3 regions of the Ruthenibacterium sp. genome follow, and region 2 is predicted to be linked to each of the others. Evidence: predicted binding sites of a transcription regulator. Region 2 holds the regulator's gene; each other region holds the start of a gene.
The links. Region 2 encodes Rex, which represses fermentation and respiration genes when NADH is low (regulators of the CRP and FNR family bind a similar motif). Its sites were predicted from a motif close to ATTGTTAANNNNTTAACAAT; they were not measured.

Region 1: the regulator Rex is predicted to act here: its motif matches at 1,190-1,209, upstream of IIY41_RS08045 (phosphoglycerate kinase).
Region 3: the regulator Rex is predicted to act here: its motif matches at 1,223-1,242, upstream of IIY41_RS10420 (DUF3796 domain-containing protein).

The regions. Positions count from the first base shown of each region.
Region 1 is NZ_JAFOIN010000074.1:28,813-31,080, forward strand. It holds gene IIY41_RS08045 (phosphoglycerate kinase) at 1-1,077, opposite strand, end outside; gene IIY41_RS08050 (NCS2 family permease) at 1,294-2,268, opposite strand, start outside.
Region 2 is NZ_JAFOIN010000046.1:24,000-26,267, reverse strand. It holds gene IIY41_RS05015 (isocitrate/isopropylmalate family dehydrogenase) at 1-744, shown strand, start outside; gene IIY41_RS05010 (redox-sensing transcriptional repressor Rex) at 773-1,414, shown strand; gene IIY41_RS05005 (thymidine kinase) at 1,443-2,081, shown strand; gene IIY41_RS05000 (DUF3810 domain-containing protein) at 2,218-2,268, opposite strand, start outside.
Region 3 is NZ_JAFOIN010000089.1:2,739-5,006, forward strand. It holds gene guaA (glutamine-hydrolyzing GMP synthase) at 1-465, opposite strand, end outside; gene IIY41_RS10415 (helix-turn-helix transcriptional regulator) at 609-809, opposite strand; gene IIY41_RS10420 (DUF3796 domain-containing protein) at 813-1,184, opposite strand; gene tuf (elongation factor Tu) at 1,341-2,268, opposite strand, start outside.

The DNA of each region.
Region 1 (2,268 bases), on a different contig from region 2:
GACCGTGGTGGCGTCTGTTTCAGCCAGGGCTTTCGCTACCGCCTTGGTGCCGGCGGCCAGAACCGGGTTCTCGAACACGCCCATGGGGCCGTTCCACACAACGGTCTTGGCGCTCTTCACCGCGCCGGCAAACAGCTCCATCGTTTTGGGGCCGATGTCAAGGCCCATCATGTCGGCCGGGATCTTGTCCGAATCCACCACTTCGACGGCAATCTCCGCGTCGATGGGGTCGGGGAAGGCGGAAGCCACGGTGGTGTCTACCGGCAGCAGCAGGGAAACGCCCTTTTCCTCGGCCTTCTTCAGCATATCCTTGCAGTAATCCACCTTCTCCAGGTCCACAAGAGATTTGCCGACTTCGCAGCCCTTGGCGGCCAGGAACGTATAAGCCATGCCGCCGCCGATGATCAGCGTGTCCACCTTGTTCAGCAGGTTTTCAATGACGTTCAGCTTATCGGCGACTTTCGCGCCGCCCAGGATGGCCACGAACGGGCGCACAGGGTCGTTGACGGCGTTGCCCAGGTAACGGATCTCTTTCTCCATCAGGTAGCCCACAGCGGTGTCCTTGATGTAGTCGGTAACGCCGGCGGTGGAGCAGTGGGCGCGGTGTGCGGAGCCAAAAGCGTCATTTACATAGGCGCCGTCCGTACCCACCAGATCGGCCAGGTCTTTGGAGAACTCGGGCAGATTTTTGGTTTCTTCCTTGCGGAAACGGGTGTTCTGCAGCAGCACAACATCGCCGTCCTGCATTGCGGCAACGGCGGCTTTGGCATTTTCGCCCGCCACATTGTCGTCATTGGCAAACACGACGGGCTTGCCAAGCAGTTCGGAGAGGCGCACGGCGACGGGCGCGAGACTGAATTTTTCCTCGGGACCGTTCTTGGGCTTACCCAGATGGCTGCACAGAATGACCCGGCCACCGTTCTCGATCAGCTTTTTAATGGTGGGCAGAGCGGCCACGATGCGGTTGTCATTGGTGATGACGCCGTCCTTCATGGGGACGTTGAAATCGCAGCGGACCAGAACGTTTCTGCCCTTTACCTCAATATCTTCAACTGTCTTTTTGCCAAGAGTGCTCATATGCGTAACTCTCCCTTTCCTGCGGCTTTTTGATTGTCTTTCGGTCTTGCGCGGGCAATATGCCGCGTCTTTTCTTATTATAGTATTTTCCCGGCTTTTTCGCAAGCATTCGGCTGATATTTAATTAACAAATCGGCGCGTGCAAACTGCATGCAAACGGGCTGTAATGCACAAAAAACGCCCCGGCGCAAAGCCGGGGCGAAAAGTGCCTGAATTTTAGAAGCAGAGCGTGACGATGCGCAGCACGAACAGCGCGAACACGACCCACATCACGGGGTGGATGTCCTTGACCTTGCCGCGGAAGATCTTCAGGAACATCCATGTCAGGATGCCGAACATGATGCCGTTGGCGATGGAATAGGTGAACGGCATCATGATGATGGCCACAAAAGCGCCCAGCACGTCGGCCATATCGCCCTCGAACTTCACCTTCAGCACGCTGGACATCATGAACAGGCCCACGATGATGAGCGCCGGAGCAGTGGCGAAGCTGGGGATGGCGCCGAACACGGGCCACAGGAACAGCGAGAGGATGAACATCGCGGCCGTGGTGAGAGAGGTGAGGCCCGTGCGGCCGCCCTCGGCCACGCCGGCGGAGCTTTCCACATAGCTGGTGACGGTGGAGGTGCCCAGGCAGGCGCCCGCCACGGTGCCGATGGCGTCGGCCATCAAAGCGCGGCCCACGCGGGGCAGCTTGCCGTCCTTATCCAGCATGTTGCCCTTTGCGGCAACGCCGATGAGCGTGCCCACGGTGTCGAACAGGTCAACGAACAGGAACGCGAACACGATAACTGCAAATTCAACGGTGTTGTTCAGCATGAAGCTGAAGTCGAATTTGAACGCGGTGTCGCCCAGCGCCGCAAAGTTGGGCAGGAACGAGCCGGAGGGCAGCAGCGAATACACGCCGGCCTCGGGGTTCACCGCATACCAGCCCGTGAACTGCGCAATGATGCCCAGCCCCCACGTGATGAGGATGCCCCAGAGAATGGCGCCCTTGACATTGAAGTACAGCATCAGGCCGATGATGATCACGCCGATGAGCGCGAGCGCGACCTGCGGCTGGGCGATGTCGCCCAGAGCCACCTTCGTGGAGGCGTCCGCCGCGGCGATGCCGGCGTTCTGCAGGCCGATGAACGTGATGAACAGGCCGATGCCCGTGGTGATGCCGTATTTCAGGTTCTCGGGGATGCA
Region 2 (2,268 bases):
CTGTTCGCCAACGTACGGCCCGTGAAGGTGCCCGAGGAAGGCATCGACTGGACGTTCTTCCGTGAGAACACTGAGGGCGCGTACACCCTGGGCAGCTGCGGCTTCGAGACCGAGGACGGCATCTCTGTGGATTTCACCATCACTACCACTGACGGCACGCAGCGCATTGCAGAGCTTGCGTATGATTTTGCCAGGAAAAACCACAAAACCCGCGTGTCCATCGTTACCAAAGCCAACATCATCAAGGCCACGGACGGCAAGTTTTTGAAGCTCTGCCAGGCCGTGGGGGAAAAATACCCTGAAATCACCACGGACGACTGGTATATCGACATCATGACGGCCAAGCTGGTGGACAAAAAGCGCCGCACCGATTTTCAGGTGTTCGTGCTGCCCAACCTGTACGGCGACATCATCACTGACGAAGCGGCCGAATTCCAGGGCGGCGTAGGCACGGCGGGCAGCGGCAACATCGGCAAGCGCTACGCCATGTTTGAGGCCATTCACGGCTCGGCGCCGCGCATGGTGAAGGAGGGACGCGCCCAGTATGCGGACCCGTGCAGCATGCTACGCGCCAGCGTGATGCTGCTGTCCCACATCGGCTACCAGGCCCAGGCGGACAAGCTCACCGCCGCGCTGGACAAATGCATGTTCACGGAAAAGGCGCTCACCGTCACGGGCCGCGACACCGGCTGCACCTGCACCGAGTTCGGCGATTACGTGATGCGCACCATCGAGACCCTTTAATTTAGACGAAAAGAAGTTGGTGAAGACAATGGCGGCGCAAAACCAGAATAAAGTCTCCCTTCCCGTCATCAAGCGGCTGCCGAAATACTACCGCTATATTTCGGACATGCACAACAACGGCATCGTGAAGGTGTCTTCCAGTGAGCTTGCCCGAATGATGGGCACCACAGCCTCACAGGTCCGGCAGGATTTCAACTGCTTCGGCGGTTTCGGCCAACAGGGCATCGGCTACCATGTGGATGTGCTGCTCAGCGAGATATCCAAGCTGCTGTTCAGTGAAAAGAATCTCAACGCAGTGCTCATCGGTACAGGCCGTCTGGGCCGCGCCATATCCGGCTATCTTTCCGCCGAGGCCCGGGGCTATCACCTGATGGCCGCATTCGACAAAAGCCCGGACGAGATCGGCCGGGAGCTGCAGTGCGGCGTGATGGTGCAGGACGTGGCCGAGCTGGCCGCTTTCTGCGCCGCACACCACCCGGACGTAGCGGTGCTTTGCATCCCGCGCGCGGGCGCGAAGGCCGTAGCCCCCACGCTGGTGGAGGCCGGTGTAAAGGGCTACTGGAACTTCAGCCACTACGACCTCTCGGTGGACTACGAGGGTATCACGGTGGAGAACGTCCACCTGGGTGACAGCCTGATGAGCCTGGGCTACCGTGTGCGCAACGATTAAAACGACAGGATAGGGACGGTCTTACCAAATGGCAAAGCTATATTTCCGATACGGCGCCATGAACAGCGGCAAGAGCACCGCGCTGATGCAGGTAGCCTACAACTACGAAGAGCGCGGCATGCGCGTGCTTATCATGAAGCCCTCCATAGATACCAAAGGCGGCGAAAAGCTGATGTCCCGCCTGGGTGTGGAGCGGCGTGTTGACATCGCGGTGCGGCCGGATATGGACCCGTTGGCGCTGGTGCGCGCGGATATTGCAAAAAACGGGCCTCTTGCCTGCGTTCTGACGGACGAAAGCCAGTTTTTCACGTCATGGCAGGCCGAACAGCTTTTCATGGTGACTGTGGCGCTGAACGTGCCGGTCATCTGCTACGGCCTGCGGGCGGATTTTTCCCTGCAGGGTTTTCCCGGTTCCACCCGTCTGCTGGAGCTTGCCCACAACATCGAAGAGATGAAAACCATCTGCCAGTGCGGGCGCAAGGCAATGTTCAACGGCCGCAAGGTAAATGGAAAATTTGTGTTTGAAGGCGCACAGGTGGCCATTGACATGGAAAACAATGTGCAGTACGAATCGCTGTGTCCCCAGTGCTATTTCCGCGAACGGGACAAGTTTTTTGCAGAAAAGGCGGCGGAGGCGGCACAGAAACCCGGCGCAGACGCGCCGTGATGCGCATTTTCTCCGCCGATTCAAACCAGAAAGCCCGCTCCGGGTACAGGCGTAAGGCCGTTCCCGGAGCGGGCTCTTGTATTCTATTTTACGCGCGCCGCAAGGACGGAAGCTGTCAACCGCCGGCGGCAAACTTTTACATACCGCCGTAATAGGCCACCAACAGGTCCACCACCGCGCCGTAGCT
Region 3 (2,268 bases), on a different contig from region 2:
CATCGCCGCGGCCGGGCAATTTGCACTGTGTGCAGAGATAACAAAGCCCGGAGCAACCGATTCGATATAATCCGTGTGGCTCATCCAGCATACTGTGCTGGATGAAATATCCGCGAAGAGCTTGGACGCAGGATCGACAAACACCTCTGTTTTGCCGTATTCACGCACAGGTGCTTTACACACATGGCCGCCCAACAGATGCATCATAAGCTGGGCGCCGTAGCAGATACCCAGTACAGGGATGCCCAAATCAAACACCTCTGTGCTGATGGCAGGAGCCCCATCTTCATAGGCGCTGTTGGGTCCGCCTGTAAAGATAATTCCCCGCGGTCGCTTCGCTTTTATAACATCCAACGCTTTCGTATAAGGGACGATTTCGCTGTACACATGGCACTCGCGCACGCGCCGCGCGATCAACTGATTATACTGGCCGCCAAAATCGACGACGATCACTGATTCGGACATAAATTCCTCCCCCAAAATTCTTCCCACTCTGTACAATGTTTTTTCTTAGTATAGCACATCAGGCATGAAATTGCGTGCAGAAAATAACCGCGTTTCCCACCGGATTCCTAGTTATTTTACCAAATCTCACGCAGCTTCATCCGTCATTCAAACTCAAAAAGCGATTCAATGGGCGCACGCACGGCACGCGAGATCTCAATAGCCAACTTCAGAGATGGATTGTACTTTCCGGCTTCCAGACGAATGATCGTTTCTCTCCTGACATGCACACGGAATGCCAACTCCTCTTGCGTCATTCCCGCAAGCTGGCGGTACTTTTTCAAATTACAAACAAAGCCGTCCATGGTTCACGCCTTCCTGTCCAGGTAATAAGTAAGAGCTGGAGCCGCCACAGAGCACACCGAATACCCCAAAGCCCCGAACAAAAGCACCGTATCCCGGCCAATCCCCCGCCTGTCCAGCAAAAACAGAAGCAAAAAACTGAGCAGTGCAAACAGGCCTCCCACAATACGCATAGCGCGCGTTTCATTTTCCACAAGGCGCTCATCTGCCGGCTCTTTATACAGCAATCCCCAGAAAAACCAGGCAAAAAATGCGAAGAAAACAAAAAACAGATAATTCCGTCCGCCCCCGTGCTTCGGCAAGAAGCCGAGGAAGCCCAAAAAACCCATGCAGCCCATCCAGGGCTTGATTTGAAAATTGCGGTGTGCCTTTTTCATTTCAACTTCCCCCTAAAAGTGATATATTTGTACCTTTCAGTGATAAATATATCACTTTTCCATTGAAAAAGCAAGCCGCTGAAATAAAAACTCCCCGGTGGTTTTTCTACAATAAAAAAGCGCCCGCTTCTCAGCAGGCGCTTTTTTCAGAGATAATTACTCGTTGATCTTCGTAACAACGCCGGAGCCAACGGTACGGCCGCCTTCGCGGATAGCGAAACGGAGGCCTTCCTCGATAGCGATCGGGGTGATCAGCTCAACGTCCATGGAGACGTTGTCGCCGGGCATGCACATCTCGGTGCCTTCCGGCAGCGTGATGACACCGGTCACGTCCGTAGTGCGGAAATAGAACTGCGGGCGATAGTTGTTGAAGAACGGAGTGTGACGGCCGCCCTCTTCCTTTTTCAGGATATAGACCTGGCCGGCAAACTTGGTGTGCGGATGAATGGAACCGGGCTTGGACAGAACCTGGCCGCGCTCGATCTCATTGCGCTGGATGCCGCGGAGCAGAGCACCCACGTTGTCGCCAGCCTGAGCGAAGTCCAGCAGCTTGCGGAACATCTCAAGGCCGGTAACGGTGGTCTTACGCTTCTCTTCGACGAGACCGACGATCTCGACTTCCTCGCCAACCTTGATGACGCCACGCTCCACACGACCGGTAGCAACAGTGCCGCGGCCGGTGATGGTGAACACGTCCTCAACAGGCATCAGGAACGGCATATCCTCTTTGCGGTCGGGTGTGGGGATATAGCTGTCCACAGCCTCCATCAAATCGAGGATGCACTTGTACTCGGGGGCGTTGATGTCCGTGGAGCTGGACTCCAGAACCTGCAGAGCAGAACCGCGGATGATGGGCGTGTCGTCGCCGGGGAACTCATACTCGGTCAGCAGCTCACGGATCTCCATCTCGACGAGATCCAGCAGCTCTTCGTCGTCCACCTGGTCGCACTTGTTCATGAACACGACGATATAGGGAACGCCGACCTGACGGGAGAGCAGGATGTGCTCACGGGTCTGGGGCATGGGGCCGTCGGAAGCAGACACGACCAGAATCGCGCCGTCCATCTGAGCAGCGCCCGTGATC